One region of the Hahella chejuensis KCTC 2396 genome, then DNA from elsewhere that is predicted to be linked to it. Evidence: riboswitches for the same ligand, from Rfam matches in the RefSeq annotation. Region 1 holds a riboswitch; each other region holds the start of a gene.
The links. A riboswitch is a leader RNA that binds a small molecule or an ion and turns the genes downstream of it on or off. The one in region 1 is predicted to bind cobalamin.
Positions count from the first base shown of each region.

Region 2: another riboswitch for cobalamin. It lies ahead of HCH_RS29175 (CbtB domain-containing protein); the one in region 1 lies ahead of HCH_RS04350 (TonB-dependent receptor plug domain-containing protein).
Region 3: another riboswitch for cobalamin. It lies ahead of HCH_RS31265 (ribonucleoside-diphosphate reductase subunit alpha); the one in region 1 lies ahead of HCH_RS04350 (TonB-dependent receptor plug domain-containing protein).

Region 1 covers NC_007645.1:951,561-956,999, forward strand. The annotation lists gene HCH_RS04335 (phospholipase D-like domain-containing protein) at 1-664, opposite strand, end outside; gene HCH_RS04340 (hypothetical protein) at 859-1,269, shown strand; gene HCH_RS04345 (DUF3012 domain-containing protein) at 1,420-1,608, shown strand; cobalamin riboswitch at 1,752-1,949, shown strand; gene HCH_RS04350 (TonB-dependent receptor plug domain-containing protein) at 2,061-4,007, shown strand; gene HCH_RS33555 (hypothetical protein) at 4,039-5,220, shown strand; gene HCH_RS04365 (cobyric acid synthase) at 5,259-5,439, shown strand, end outside.
Region 2 covers NC_007645.1:6,595,644-6,601,082, reverse strand. The annotation lists gene HCH_RS29185 (ATP-binding protein) at 1-1,012, opposite strand, end outside; gene HCH_RS29180 (CbtA family protein) at 1,017-1,814, opposite strand; gene HCH_RS29175 (CbtB domain-containing protein) at 1,922-2,098, opposite strand; cobalamin riboswitch at 2,123-2,335, opposite strand; gene cbiB (adenosylcobinamide-phosphate synthase CbiB) at 2,439-3,383, shown strand; gene cobD (threonine-phosphate decarboxylase CobD) at 3,384-4,472, shown strand; gene bluB (5,6-dimethylbenzimidazole synthase) at 4,481-5,131, shown strand; gene HCH_RS29155 (M12 family metallopeptidase) at 5,283-5,439, shown strand, end outside.
Region 3 covers NC_007645.1:7,043,932-7,049,370, forward strand. The annotation lists gene HCH_RS31265 (ribonucleoside-diphosphate reductase subunit alpha) at 1-2,012, opposite strand, end outside; cobalamin riboswitch at 2,136-2,358, opposite strand; gene HCH_RS31270 (hypothetical protein) at 2,437-2,736, opposite strand; gene HCH_RS31275 (pilin) at 2,981-3,952, shown strand; gene HCH_RS31280 (type II secretion system F family protein) at 3,956-4,936, shown strand; gene HCH_RS31285 (pilin) at 4,961-5,439, shown strand, end outside.

The DNA of each region.
Region 1 (5,439 bases):
ACAACTTGGCGAACTCCCCTGAGAACTCCCTGATGAGGCCGGGGTGGTCGGTAATGACGATATTCTCCTGATTATAAGTAGTGGCGCTGCGGGTCCAGTTAAAACTGCCGTGGATAAGCAGGCCATCGTCAATAAGCGCAAACTTATGATGCATATGGTGGGGTTCATCGTCCATCTTCACAGAAATGCCGGCTTCTTTAAATCGATCGATGTCGCTGCCGCGATCGAAGGACTTGTCATTGTCCGTGATAATCCGAATATTCAGCCCCCGTCTATGGGCGTTAATAATTTCATCCGCGATTTTGTCATCGGAAATGGTGAACACGCAGATCTGCAGGCTGCTTTGAGCATTGCGTATGCGTTCTATGATTGCGCGACGACATTGTTCCCCGGGACTAAAGTAGGCTCGCGTTAAGTTACTCTCCTCTTCGCCTGAGTCCAAAGCCTTGATCACCCGCTCCAGCCATTTCAACGCCCTGAGCGCCTCATCGCCCCCATTGACGATCAATGGACGGGTCAACTCAAAGGCGCGATTACGCATAAAACGCACCTGATCCGGCTGTAAAGTCTCAAGCATCGCCAGCAACGCCTGCTTCTCAGCATTATCAAACCTTTCATCCGTGAGGGTTTGTTGGAGGAAGAAAGTCAGTTGGTTCAGTTGCATTGTGCTCGCACCTTTTACTTCGAAAGTCGGAAAAGAGTAACTTTTTGAGATGCAAATCGAAATAGTGATAGGCGTCGCTGGAGGAGAGGGATGTTGGCCTGGAAACTTTCCGTCGAGCCAAAACAAATGTTGCATTTGTACGGTGAATATTATGAATTGTAAGCCTTTTGTTCAGGCCGTGTGAGTGATCAGTGATGAAGTCTAGGTACGGCAAAATTTTGCTTATTGTTCTTTTACAGCTACTGACGGCCGCTTTCGTCTTTCATTTCATATCTATCGTTTATTCAGAACAGCAGGCGGCAGCCAATGGGGTTAGCACAATTGAGGTTAAGAGCGGCGTGCGTTACCTGCTATTGCCGCTTGTCGTCACGGTTATCATTATCACAGGAGTGATCGACCGGAGATTAGGTTCGGCATTCTTTAAAAAAGCGCAGGGAGGAATTATTTTCGCAGCCTTTTTATGCTTACTTTTTATAGGTTGGTGGATGGAAATGTCGGTAGTCTACTTTATTGAAAGCATGGGATATCAGGATTGTGGAACAACATATTCAGGGGTGTGGTTGAACGTTTCACTTTACGCGCACGCATCTGAAGTATGCCCTTAACACACTGCTTTAGCGTTGCTTTGCTTGTGCTGGAAACCTGTATCGTCAGATAGGTCGATGGCTCGGAGCCGGCAATCACTCCAATTTCCAGTCCTCTCCTGTATACTTGCTCGCTAAAGATGAATTGATGACCTGATATTTGGGATTACTATGGCGATTAAACGCGTATCTTCTTGGCTATTGGTGGTGGGGTTGAGTCTGGGCGCATTGGCTGGCTGTTCTCCTGAGGTGGGGAGCAAGGACTGGTGTGAGGATATGGCGACCAAGCCGAAGGGTGACTGGACGGCGAATGAGGCGACGGATTACGCCAAACATTGTCTGTTCCGCTCCGATAGCTAAGCGAGCGAACTCCGCTCCTCACTTATTGGGAACAGGGGCGAGACTACATTTTGATAGTTATCAACAGGTTGTCGTCACCTTGAAGCCTGTTGTTTTCGTGAGGCGCTTTGTGCGCCTTGACTTTGCCGGGGCGGCCATTTAGCTTACGCCCCATTGCATCAGGTGTCCCACGAACATTCGTTCACGGGATGAAACGGGAAGTCGGTTAAAATCCGACGCTGCCCCCGCAACGGTAAATGAGTCAAACGACAACCCCCTGTCACTGCGGATTCGCGGGAAGACGTTGTCGCCGGTTACGCCACTCATGAGCCCGGAGACCGGCCTGACGCCTGCTGATCGCGTGGCATAGCGGAGGGCTTTGCCGGGATTCGTCTGACTCGACTCCTTTCCCTCTTTGCTTGTTTCCGCTGCGCAACCATTACATTCACTGGCGCTACTCTTGTCGGAACATTATGAGGCTTGTAACCCTTTTGCTTTTAGTTGGCTCTCAACTGACCGGCGCTCGCGCGGAAGAGTTGGGGCCTGTTGTCGTCGAAGCCAAGGCGCCATCTGCGGATGAGATTGACGCGGAATATCAGACTGGCTTCGTGAAAGTGATCAAGCGCGAGCAATTTGACTCGAAAGTCGCCACCGTCGCGGATGTGCTGAAGAATGAAACCGGTGTCCAAGTGCGGCAGAGCGGTGGGTTGGGATCTTACTCGGCTGTTTATCTGCGCGGCTCCACCAGTAAGCAGGTGAATGTTTATCTGGATGGGGTTTTGCTAAACGACGCCACTGGCGGCGCGGTGGACTTGAGCCAGATATTGTTGAGCGGCATTGAGCAGATTGAAATTTATAAAGGCGCGACGCCGATTCAGCTGGGCTACTCCGGGGTCGGCGGCGCGATCAATATCAAATCCCTTCGCTTCAGCAAGCCCATCAAGCAATTGGCCCTTGGGTATGGATCATTTAACAGTCGCAAAGGGGCGCTTACTTTCGCCGATAGCGTAGGTGAGACAAACTACCTCGCTTCTCTCGATTATCTCGGCAGTGATAACGATTTCGAGATGCTGAACAATAATCAAACTGAATTTAATCCCTACGATGATCGTGTAGAGCGCCGTCGTAATGCGGACTTTAGTCAGTTCAACGGCATGTTGACAGCGGAGCGAAGCTTGTCGGATCGTACGGATCTGCAACTGATGGCGCAACACTTCAATAAAGATCAGCATCTGCCTGATATCGCCAACTTAGAGAGTACGCGAACCAGTCTGGATACGGATTTCACTCGTTTGCAGAGCAAACTGAGTTTCGCGAGAAATGCGCGGGAAAATTACACCGGGCGTATATTCTGGTCCACCCAGGAAGAACGATATGACGACAGTCAAAGCCGCGTCGGCCTGGGCGTGCAGAAAACACGAGCAAATACGGATGTGGTCGGCGCAGAGCTGTATGGCTCCTATTCATTAGGGTTGCATCTGTTCTCCGCTACATTGGAGGCGCGGAAGGAAACTTATCAAGAAGAGGACCTGACCCGACGCAGCCAAAAGCAGGACTTTGAGCGCATGACCTATTTATTGGGAGTACAGGACGAGTGGGCGGACGCGGAAGACATCTGGCTGGTGCGGCTGAGTGCGCGCCAATATTTTCTTGAAGATGAAACCCCTGCTGCATCCATGAGCGGACGCGTGGAGACGGCTTCCGACAGCGCTCAGTATCACTCATTGCAGGCGGGCGTTCGTTACCGCCTGACAGATTGGTTGTCGCTCAAGACCAATGCATCCCGTGATGTGAGGTTCCCTCAGTTAGCGGAGAAGTTCGGCGATAGAGGATTCTTCATTGGTAATAGTGAGTTGCAACCGGAAACAGCGTTGAACGGTGACATCGGATTTGAAGTGGGCGTAGATAGTTTTAGTGTATCAGCGGCCTATTTCTATCGGGATTTAAAAGATGCTATCGTCCCCTCTTATGACTCAAGGGGAGTCGGCCGCTTTGAGAATGTTGGCAAAGCAAGGGTTAGCGGAGTGGAAGTGGACGCCATGTATCGACCTGTTCCCGCCTGGACGTTTATCGCCAGAAGCACCGCCCAGGACACAGAAAACCTGTCAGACGCTCGCGATCTGCACGGCAAACAACTGGCGGGCGCTTACACCTATTCCCACTTTTTATCCGCCGCCTGGAGTATCGGGCGCATCACCACCTCCGTCGAGTATCGCCATGAATCCGGGGCTTATTACGACAGCGCTCAGGAAACGGAAGTGGAAGATCAGAACATTGTCGATGTGGTGGGACGCTGGTCCGATGGCGAGACTACTGTCGAAGTCAGCGCAAACAATGTGACCGATGAAGTTGTTGAAGCCTTTAATGGTTTCCCCTCTCCTGGGCGTCACTTCTTTGTGTCTTTAATGCATTTATTTTAATGGCTTACTTTTAATAAAAGAGGGTTCGGTCATGCCAACAAGCTACAAAATATTAGGATGGATTGGTCTATCTCAAGCGCTTGTCTTATTACTGAATGGATGCGGAGGTGGTGGAGTTGAAGGTACTGCAGGCACAACTCCAAAATCAGAGACCCTCGCAGTTATCGCTAACATTTCTACAAATTTTGACTCAAGTGAAATATCTATTGCTTCAGCCGTTTCTCCTTATGATGTTGAGGAAGGTTATGCTGGCTCAGACAAGTCTGACATCGCAGTTGCTGTTTGGGGGGATTACTTTTATCGCTTGGGTAAGTTTGGTCAAGATAATATTACTAAATATAGTTTTGACCGTCCGGGTGGAGTTCCTGAGTGGCAGGTATCGACCAATGATCCAGGTAAGTCTTTAAGTAATCCATACGATATCTTATTTGTTAGTGAAACGAAGGCGTATGTCCTTCGTTATGGTGCGTCTTCCATCTGGGTGGTTAATCCAAGTGATCCGGAAGACTTCAAAATTAAAGAAATAGATTTGAGTCACTACGATGACGATGGCGTGCCAGAAATGTCGGCGGGGGTTATCGTGAATGGGCGTCTCTATGTGGCCATGCAGCGCATGGACTCTACATTCGCGCCGGATGAAGCATACGTAGCCGTCATAAATACGGCTACAGACAAAGAAGTCAATACATTTACTGATGATGCTCATTACGGGATTAAACTAAGTATCAAAAATCCGCACAAATTAGTGGCGATGGATGGCTTTGTGTATGTTGTTGGTTCTGGCAGGTATGCGACATCTTCGACCCCCCCTGACTACACTGGGGGAATTGAAAAAATTAATACCAGTAACTATACCCACACTCAGATAATTGATGACGACCTGGGTACTGATCATCCATACGGACTTATTACAGATATGGCGATAGTATCAAGCACAGTCGGTTATTTTAAAGGATCCACCGGCTATAAAGATGACACTCTGTATCGTTTTGATCCATCTACAGGGGCTACCTATAAGTCCTTTATTCCGGGAACGAGCAACACAAATCTCCGAGCCCTTGCAGTAAGTCCTAGTGGAGAGATATGGATAGGTATTGGAGGAGATAACCCTGGTTTGGTCATAGCAAGTGTTGTGACGGAGCAACGGAAAAAAACGATTCCTGTTAACAAGGACCCGGCACAGATCGTATTTATTAAAGTCGAGAAAAACTAACTCAATAAAAATATTGAGTATTGGTTAAGGGAAGCGTTATGACTAATAAGACGCTCATGATCCAGGGAACCACTTCCGACGCTGGCAAAAGCACACTCGTCACCGCAATATGCCGCAGTCTGTTGCGGCGCGGCGTGAAAGTGGCGCCGTTCAAGCCGCAGAATATGGCGCTTAACAGCGCCGTAACAGTGGACGGCGGTGAGATTGGGCGGGCGCAGG
Region 2 (5,439 bases), 1.6 Mb from region 1:
CCGCCGCCATCCGTTGCGGCGGCATGCCCCCCCAGTCGCCGGCGGTTCCGGAAGATGACGAAGAAGATGAATCTCCTCCACTGTTGGCGCTTCCGCCACCTTGAGGGGGCGCGGCGCCAGTGGGGGGAGGGGGTGTGTCCTGATGTTTGGCGCGATGGCTAAGCGCGAACGAACGCGTCGCCGCTACGTCTTCCACGCTGACCTCGTCGCGTCCGTTCCAGGCGGCGTGGGCGATGGCGGCGCGGCGCCAGCAAATGTCCGCGCGCACGCCTTCTACGCTGGCGGCGAGGCATTGGCTGGCGATATCCCGTTGTATATCTGTTGGGCAGAGAACCTGCGGCAGGCGTTCGCGGGCGGCGGCGATGCGGCTTTTCAGCTCTCGTTGCGCATCGCGCCATTGCGCCCGAAACGCGTTGCGATCCTGTTCGAAGGCCAGACGCCGCTCCACAATAGCCATGCGCTGTTCCACGTCATAGGTTTCATCCAGCGTGACCGCGAGACCGAAACGGTCCTGTAGCTGCGGACGCAGTTCGCCTTCATCCGGGTTCATGGTGCCGATCAGAATAAACTGCGCCGGATGGCTGTGACTGAGGCCGTCCCGCTCGACAAAGTTCACGCCCGAGGCCGCCGTGTCGAGCAGGGCGTCCACCAAGGGGTCGGGCAGCAAATTGACTTCATCAATATAAAGCACGCCGCCGTGAGCTTTGGCCAACAGGCCGGGGTTAAACTGCACGCGTCGCTCGCCCATAGCCTGTTGCAGGTCAATGCTGCCGATCAGGCGCTCTTCCGAAGCGCCCAGGGGCAGAGTGACGAATTTGTCCGCCGCTTCCGGCAGCAGATCCGCCAGTCCCCGCGCCAGTGTCGATTTGGCGGAGCCGCGCGGACCGCTGATCAAGACGCCGCCCAGATGAGGATTGATGGCGGCGAGCAGCAATGCGGTTTTCAGCGGCTGCTGGCCGACAACCGCGGCGAAAGGGTAGGCGGCGGGGGCAGCCTGGGCGGCGACGTCCATTGACTCAGCGCGCCTGCAGCGCAGCGTCCTGGCTGCTCCAACGACGCAGGAACCAGGCGCAGGCCAGCCCGACGATCACCCAGAACAACGCGTTGGTCAGGGTGGCGGCGGTGATGAATTGATGATGCAGCATCTGTAGCGCTTGCAGAGCCTGTGGGTTGGCGGCGGCGAACTCCGGCGCATTGGCGTGCGGCGCGCCGACCAGGTGGGGAATAATCAGCAGAGGCAGTCCGCCCAGCTTTTTCCATCCCGGCGCGAACGCCAGCAAAGCGAACCCGATAGCGGTGACCAAGGCGGTGGCGATCCACCACAGCTGGCGATTTTCCAGCGCGGCGGCCTGCATACCGGGAATCTCCGGCGGCAGTCCCAGGGCGGGAGCGACAAAGAACACGCCATAGCCCGCCAGTCCCCACACTAATCCCGCGCCCCAGCCTGCGCCGCTTTTGCCGCTGAGTCTGGCGGCGTACATACAGGCCAGCATCAGGGCGCTGAAGCCGATACCGGCGAGCACGTTGGCAAGCAGGGTATACAGGGTGCGCTCCAGGCCGTCTTCCGGGGCCCAGGCGTCTTCGTCATGATGATGGCCGCCAGCTTCGGCGCCGCCGTGGTCGTGCTCATGATGGGCGTCCGCCGCCGCATGCTGGTGATCTTCCATTACGACCGGCTCAGGCTCCTCGCCGCCTTCGTAGGTTTCCGCCTCCAGAATGATACTGGTGACCTGGGAGTGTTGTACGGCGCTCAGCAGGCCGCCAGCCAACAGGCCGACCAGCAGCGACGCCAGGATAATACGCTGAAATAACATGTCTCTTCCTCATGCGATGCGTCGTCGTGCGTGTCTTAAAACCTGTGCGGAGTTGACGCGGACGAACGGACGTCAGGCCCTGTAGGAGCCAGGAGAATCAGTATTTTTTAGTGACAGGGGAAGGCAAACGCATGCCGGGTGTCGTGGGCGGCGTTGTGAGCCGCATCCATGGACAGAAAACCCACTGCGAACAGAATCAGTCCGCCGAAACACATGGCGCCGATAAGTTGTAGCGCTGCGTTATTGGAAGCCAGCAATGGAAGAGAGAGATTTTTAGTTTGCATGATCTGCGCACCTACCCGTACGAACTGCAGTGGATAAAGCAAGGCCGGTCTCCGGGCTTACGAAAGGTCGAAGCATTTTCGACACAACATTTGCGCCTTCCCATGTCAAAACTGACGACACAGTGGCGTTGGCAAATTACTTTCGATTACCGTTGCGGGGGCAGCACTGGATTAGCGTAACGCGCACCAGATTTCCCGATTATCTCGCGGTCGAGCACCTTGGTCAGCGGGATATGCTATTGGCTGAATGCGGGGGAAGTCAACAAGTTAGCGGGTTGCAATGCGCGTGGACCATGGTGAGAATAGGTCGCCTCATCATGAGCCTGGCGCATACCGACCGATGGAAACATTGCTGATTCTTGTCCTCGCCCTGAGTTTCGACGCCCTGCTGGGAGAACCGCGCCGGCTGCATCCCCTGGTTGGCTTCGGGCGTTACGCCGGCTGGGTGGAAGGGGGCATCCGCATCGCCGACTTCTCTGCGCCAACGATGCGCGCGCTTGGCGCGGCGGCGTTGACGGCCGCTATTCTGCCCTGGACGGCGTTCGCCTGGCTGGCGGGCGAGTGGAGTGAATCTTCCGCCTGGGTGCGTATCCTTTTCTCCGCTTTCGTACTCTATCTCGCTATCGGCTGGCGCAGTTTGCTGGATCATGCGCGCAGGGTCGCCGCGCCGTTGCGCAGGCATGACGCGGACGCGGCGCGGCGCAGCTTGTCCATGATCGTCAGCCGCGACACGGCGGGACTGAGCGAGGAGGAAATCGCCTCCGCCGCCACGGAATCGGCCCTGGAGAATGGCAACGACGCCATCTTCGCCGCGATCTTCTGGTTTCTGGTCGCAGGCATTCCCGGCGTGGTGTTGTATCGTCTCAGCAATACGCTGGATGCAATGTGGGGCTATAAGAATGCGCGTTATGTGAATTTTGGCTGGGCGGCGGCGCGATTGGACGATGTCCTCAACTGGATTCCCGCCCGCCTGACCGCCTTCAGTTACGCCTGTTGCGGCGCCATGGACAGCGCCCTGCAATGCTGGCGCGCTCAGGGCGCACACTGGAAAAGCCCCAATGCGGGACCGGTAATGGCGGCGGGCGCAGGCGCGCTGCGGGTGCGGCTCGGCGGCGCGGCGACTTATCACGGCAGCCTGCAACAACGGCCGTTGCTGGGCTGCGGCGACGCCGCCTCGGCGCAATCCATCGAAGGCGCCTGTGCGCTCATCAATCGCGCTCTGGCATTGTGGACGGCGACGGTCGCCTTGGGAGCATGCGCGCTGTGGCTGTGGGGAGCGGTTTGAATGAACGGGAACGACTTCGATAACGGGGCCGGCCATGCGGGCCCTCAGGCGGAAGAGCCGGTTCCCGTCCATGGCGGCGACCTGGGAAAGTACAGTCAACTCTACGGCATTGACCCTGATGACTGGCTGGATCTGTCCACCGGCGTCAGTCCGTTTCCGTACCCATTGACGAGCATTCCGGCGCAAGTCTTTCGGCGTCTGCCTTATTTCGATCCGGCGCTGCAACAGGCCGCCAGCGCTTATTACGGGACGGATTCCCTGCTGGCGATTCCCGGCGCGCAATGGGCGATTCAGCATCTGCCCGCCTGCTGCGCGCCCGGCGCAGCGGCGCTGCCGGACGTCGGTTATCGCGAGCATGAGCATCACTGGCGTCGTCAGGGTTTCAACATCGTCCACTATCCTGCGGGGGATCTGGCGGGGGCGGCGGCGCGTCTGGCGCAGACAGAAAACTTGCGCGTGCTGGTGGTGATTAATCCGAATAACCCCGCCGCCCGTACGACGCCATTGGCGACGCTGCGTGAGTTGGCGCAGGGACTGCAAACTCGCGGCGCGGTGCTAGTGGCGGATGAAGCCTTCGCCGATGCGGAGGCGGATTCCAGCCTGCTGGGCGAGACCTTGCCGGAGAACGTCGTTGTGCTGCGCTCCTTCGGCAAATTTTTTGGCTGGCCGGGAGTGCGTTTGGGATTTGTGGCGGCCGCGCCTTACTGGCTAGCGGCGTTGCAGCGCCAGCTTGGTCCCTGGACGGTGAACAGCGCCGCGCAATATGTGGCGACGCGGGCGCTGCGCGATGAGGCCTGGATTGTCGCCATGCGCGATAAACTGGCGCGAGTGAGCGAGTCATTGCAGGACCTGTTGTTGGCGCAGCCAGCCTTGAAGACAGCGCTTGAATGCCGCCGCACGTCGTTGTTTGTTTCCGTGTTGACGACAACCGCGCAGGCCGAGCGGATTTTCCAACGTTGCGCGCAGCGGGGAGTGCTGATCCGCCTGTGGCGGGTGAATGCCGAGCTGGCGTACTTACGGTTTGGACTTTTTGACTTGGAGGACGCTGGTCTCGCAGGGAGACTGACCGCCGCCCTCGATAACAAATAAGGCAATTCATGACAGACAGCGGCTTTTCCCCTGAAGAAAGACAGGCGGTGTATCGCGCCATCTATGAGCGACGCGATATGCGTCATTTCCTGCCGGACCCGGTGGACGACGCGACGTTGGAGCGCATTCTGCAGGCGGCGCATCATGCTCCCAGCGTGGGCTTCATGCAGCCCTGGCGCTTTATTCGCGTCACCGAACCCAGTTTGCGCCGGGATATCGCCGCCACGGTGGAGAAAGAGCGCTTGCTGACGGCGGAGGCGCTGGGCGAACGCGGGCAAGAGTTCATGCGTCTGAAAGTGGAAGGCGTGCGTGAGTGTCCGGTATTGCTGGTGGTGATGCTCACGGATCGCCGCGAAAAATATATCTTTGGCCGTCGCACCATGCCGGATATGGACCTGGCCTCCGCCAGCTGCGCGATTCAAAACCTCTGGCTGGCGGCCCGCTGCGAAGGCGTCGGCATGGGGTGGGTGTCGTTGTTCGATCCCGGCGAGTTAGCCGCGTTGCTGCAATGTCCGGTGGGCAGTGAGCCCATCGCCATTCTGTGTCTGGGACATGTGGACAAATTTTACGACGCGCCCATGCTGCAACAGGAAAACTGGAGTCAGCGCAAGGTCTTGGAGGAACTGGTCTGGTTCAACCAGTGGGGCGGCGCGGGATGACGGAATTACAATAAATAACATTTTCTCATGACTGGAAGGCGTCTCCAACGTCGCTCCCTGGATCGCACTGAAATTGGATTGGCGTCGTCTCAGTAACATTGAATTGAGACGAGCTAAACTCTGAGATCCATAACTAAAAAGGAGTGGGATCATGGGATTGGGATGTAAAAGAGATGGCGGTACTGCAATGGTTTACCGCATGAGTTGGGATGGCAAGTTCTCTGAGAGTGAAACCAATGTCGGCGGCCCCTGGCCGAACGGCGTGGTGAAGGTGTTCGCGCCGGAGGGGCTGGACAGGGAATATGTGC
Region 3 (5,439 bases), 1.1 Mb from region 1:
AGGCCAAGCTTGTACAGCGCATCCTGAAAGCCCATCAGGCCCATGCCCACCGGACGATGACGCAGGTTGGCGTTGCGCGCCTGGGGCACTGCGTAATAGTTAATGTCGATAACGTTATCCAGCATGCGCACTGCGGTATAAACCGTGTTGCGCAAACGATCGTGATCGATTTCGCCATTGCGAATGTGGTTGACCAGGTTGACCGAGCCCAGGTTGCACACCGCGATTTCGTCCTGGCTGGTGTTCAGTGTGATCTCCGTACACAGGTTCGAGGAGTGCACCACGCCAACGTGTTGCTGCGGCGAACGCAGGTTGCAGGGGTCTTTGAAGGTCACCCAGGGATGACCGGTTTCGAACAACATGGAGAGCATCTTGCGCCACAGATTCTGCGCAGGCACTTTCTTGAACAGGGTGATGGCGCCGCTTTCCACAAGGGATTCGTAATGGGTATAGCGCGCTTCAAAAGCAGAGCCGTACAAATCATGCAGATCCGGCGCATCGCTGGGTGAGAACAGGGTCCACTCTTTGTCCTCGAATACCCGCTTCATGAACAGGTCAGGAATCCAGTTAGCGGAGTTCATGTCATGGGTGCGGCGGCGCTCGTCGCCGGTGTTCTTACGCAGCTCCAGGAACTCTTCGATATCCAGGTGCCAGGACTCCAGATAAGCGCACACCGCGCCTTTACGCTTGCCGCCCTGGTTCACCGCCACCGCCGTGTCGTTCACGACTTTCAGAAACGGCACTACGCCCTGAGACTTACCGTTAGTGCCTTTGATATGGGAGCCCAGAGAGCGCACTGGCGTCCAGTCGTTGCCCAGACCGCCCGCCCATTTGGACAGCAGCGCATTATCCTTGATCGCGCCGTAGATGCCTTCCAGATCGTCCGGCACTGTGGTGAGGTAGCAGGACGACAACTGCGGACGATTGGTTCCCGCATTAAACAGGGTCGGCGTAGAGCACATGTAATCAAAAGAGGACAACAGATCATAGAACTCAATCGCACGGGCATTGGGATCGTCTTCCTGCACCGACAATCCCATGGCGACGCGCATGAAAAACGCCTGCGGCAGTTCCAGACGGGTTTCGCGCCAGTGAATAAAGTAGCGGTCATAAAGGGTCTGTAATCCCAGGTAGGTGAGCTGACGATCACGTTCCGGCTTAAGCGCGGCGCCCAGACGCTCCAGATCGAATTTCAGCAGTTCTGGCGACAGCAATTCATGCTCTACGCAGCGCTCAACAATCGCGCGGAATGCGGTGGGATAAAGCTCCGCCATTTCGCCCTCGGTCGCGGACGCTGCGATGTTCAGATAGCTCAGAGACTCTTCGCGCAGACCATCCAGCAACAAGCGGGCGCACACATAGGAGTAGTTGGGTTCTTCTTCGATCAGCGGACGCGCCGCCATGACCAAGGCAGCGTTGACGTCTTTATGCTTGACGCCGTTGTACAGGTTTTTCAGTGCGCCCTGCAGCACTTTTTCCTCACTGACGCCGTCCAGGTCCGCGCAGGCATCGCTGATCACTGTACGTAGACGTCCCATGTTCAAAGGCGCTTCCGAGCCATCAGCGAATTTCACATTGATATCGGGATGCGTCTCCCCTGACTGTTCGCTTGGCGCCGGCGCGCGCTGACGGGCATGCTCTTCACGATACAGCACATAGGCGCGGGCCACTTTATGAAAGCCCCCGCGCATCAGGCCCAATTCCACCAGATCCTGGATTTCCTCGATGTGCACCGAACCGCCTTCCGGGCTGCGGCGACGCAGACGCGCCACGATATCTTTAACCAGTTTTTCTACGGAATCCCGCACACGGGGCGAGCCGGACGCGGACTGTCCTTCCACCGCCAAAAACGCCTTGGTCACCGCCATAGCGATTTTGCGGTCGTCAAACGGCGCAGCCTGACCGGTGCGTTTGATCACCTGCAGCAGGGCGTTATGAGTGTGTGACTCGGATGAAACAGATGGGGAGCTGGAGGCGCGCGCCTCACTGGGGGACGAAAAACTGCCGGTCATGGGATTGTCCTCTATCGCGTGTTCTGGCCGAACCTCCGCGAACCGGGACATAAAGCGACGCACAGACAGGACGAAAATCGCCTCGCTTAGAGCGGCGCTTTATCATTACCCTGAGTCGCGAAGGCATGAAAACTTCAGCATGGCAGGTCTTCGGACTCGGGGGCGTTTACACGTTTTTTAGAACCTACGGCGACCGCTTCCCATCCACTTTCAGGACAGTGCGTGGGCGTTTTCACCCGCGTCGCTTTCGTTCCCCCACACCGCTGCGCGTCAGTACCGGACTCTCACCGGATTCCCTCTTAGCACAACCTGTGAACAGGCGTGAACCATAGCTGGAGCACAATATATGGTTTTAGATATTAAAAGTAAATACTAGATGTAGCGTAAAGGCGATGCAGCAAAGCCGCAGGCAAACTGGATGAAATCAGGCAAGAATGACGGCGAATAAGAACTTTTTCAGTAGCGCTTGGACGCCCACGCCGATGATGGTAAGAATAAAAATCTCTGAATAGGCATCCGCTTTGGTGATTAACTTCAACGCCACCAAATAAAACCCCAGCGCGAGAAGAAAGCCAAGAAGACCATAGACAAAGTGTACAATCAAAGCCGCCGTAAGAACGATCAAGAACGCTTCAATAAACGCCAGCGAGACTTTCAGCAGTTTGGCCGCGGCGAACAGGCAAGCACTCTCGATCAAGACGCCAATGATTAGATTCAAATCCATGAGAATTCCCAAAAGGCGGCCATTCTAAACAGTAAACCGACGCAGTCAATACAGCGAAACCACACTGATGTCCCTAACGTCAACCTTCACATATCCAAGATTTTCATGGCGACCTAACAGGCGAATTTTGCCCAACCTCATTGTCATCCCAAAAATAAACGGGTAATTACCTGAATCCAAAGTAATCCAGGATGCAAATCAGCTAAACTGCTAATAATTTTCTTTTTCGCATTAAGGATTGGCTTTGCCTGAACGCCGCCGCTTTTTCAAAGAAAAACTGACGCCCTATTTTGCGCCGCCTATGTGGTTGCACTGTCTTTTGTATGTGTTAACGCTGGGCGTGTACGAACTGTTCTGGCATTACATGAATTGGCGCAAGTATCGGCTAATATCTGGAGATCCCATCTGGCCGCCGCTGCGTGGCCTGTTGTTTTACTTTTTCATTCCTTCTCTGATTGGCAATCTCGCACGCAGTTCCTCCTTGGCGGGCCGTTCTGACCCTCTACTAGGTCCATGGTCCAGCGCGCTTTACATTGCAGCCGTGATAGCGGCCTCTACTCTCGCGCAAGCATTGCATCCTTTGTTTATTCTGTCCGCCTTTCCTTTTCTGACCTATTTGAACTGGCGGGCGCGGTGGATCAATCAGCAGTTCATAGCTGTTCCAGCCCAGTCGAGCGCCGGCGTCTCTGCACTCGAAGTCAGCCCGCCGCCGCAATCTGGAGGCGCGCCCCTCGCTTTAAAACCCTCTTTTCAGACTGCCGAAAGCTTTCGTTGGCTGGAGATACTCACCTGCATCGCCGTTGTTTGTATCGCTTTGACGTTTGCATTGAACGCCGGACGTAACGGGATCATCAAATCCCGCCTGACCGAAGCTTTTGGCTTATTGGAGGGGACCAGACTGGACATAGCGGAAGCGTACGCTTACTCCGGCGTCTGGCCTGACAGAGAAGGGCTGCACGCTTTGAGTAATGTCGAGCCGACTTATTTCCAGCATATTGAACTAGATCCAAACGGCGCCTTGCACTTCACCCTTTCCCCTCGCGCGGGAGAAGCGCCAAGGACCATCAGCTTTCGACCGGTCGTCAGCAATCCTGATGGCGCATTGCGCACCCTGGGCTGGACATGCGCATCAGCGCACTCGGGTCCACGCAAAGTCTACGGCGACGACAAAAGCTCGCTGCCTCCGGAGCAACTCCCCTATATCTGTAGAGGTTAAATCGTGATCCTTATTTCTTCGCCAAACTCGAATCTGAGCCAATTGTTGCGACATTTGAACCATCAGGTTCAACAGGGGCTTTCTCTGGAACAGGCGCTGGCCAGACTGGAGCCTCTCCTGCCGGCTCACGCACAGCCTCAGGTTGAGCAACTGAAAAAAGTATTACAGGGTGACGTCAGCTTACATGCGACGCCTTATCAGGACAGTCCCTTCTACGACTTAAGTCGACTCGCCGCCATTGTGCGCGCCAAAGGCGGCTCGCTATCCGGCTTTCTGGAACGTTATATCTCCCACTCTCACGCCATGGAAGTCTCCTGGCGGGGCGTCTGGGACGGAGTGCAAAGTCTGCTTGGCTACGTCTTCGCCCTGTTAATGGTCGCCATCATTGTTTTCAGCGTCCTGCTCATCAAGGTGTTACCTGGATTTCAGGCGTTCTACAGTGAAATGAACATGGAACTGCCAGCATTTACGCTGACTCTGATATCCGGCATGGAGACTTTTCAGTCGGTTTGGATCTTCGTCTTGATCGGTTTGATTCCGCTATTTTGGATTGGGTTCAAGACGGTCGATTGTATTCGACGGTTGAGGCCCATGCCGGACTTCATGCAACGCCTCCCAGGCTTGTCCTCTATCGCCAAAGCCCATCTGCGTTATATCTGGCTCGCCAACGCCTACCTGCTTAACCGCTCCGGTCTGGATGCGGAAACCTCCTTACGTGAAGCATTGCAGCTCTGTTCCAGCGCCAGCCCGGAAGAGAAGTTCTCGCAGCCGGAATACCTGGATCTGATGATCGCCCTGAAAACTGACGCGCTGGAACAGGAGTTGGCGTATCAGTTCGAGCGTCTCAATGTCGCGTACTCTGCGGCGCTGGCTTCCTTCAAAACCAAATTCGTCGCAGGCGTCAGCACCCTGGTCACCATAGTGGTGGGAGCGGCCATCATCGCCGTCTACCTCCCGTTATTCGGCTTAGGCTCCGCTTTTTAACCGTTATTCATCAAAGGCAGAATTATGACTAACACAGCGCAAAACGGCTTCACCCTCATCGAATTAATGATCGTGGTCGCCATCATTGGCATCCTGGCGTCCATCGCCCTGCCCAGTTATCAGGTCTACGTCACTCGGGCGCAAGTCACTGAGGCGGTCACTATCGTGGGCGAACTGCGAGATCAGGTGAAAGAGTATTACAAATACAAAGGCGATTTTCCGACCGATAACGCCGCCGCAGGTATTCCTGCGCCCAACAAGTTATTAGGCAACTTTGTGCAGAACATTACCTTGGAGAACGGCGCCTTTCATGTTCAGTTGGGCAACAAGGTGAATGCAAGTCTGCAGGACAAATATCTCACCATCCGTCCCGCCATTGTGACTGGCAGCCCCGCCAGCCCGATGACCTGGCTGTGCGGGCATAGTCCCGCGGTTGAGGGGATGGAGGCCATCGGCGCCAACAAGACGGATATTGAACCGGCTTACTTGCCGTCCAACTGCCG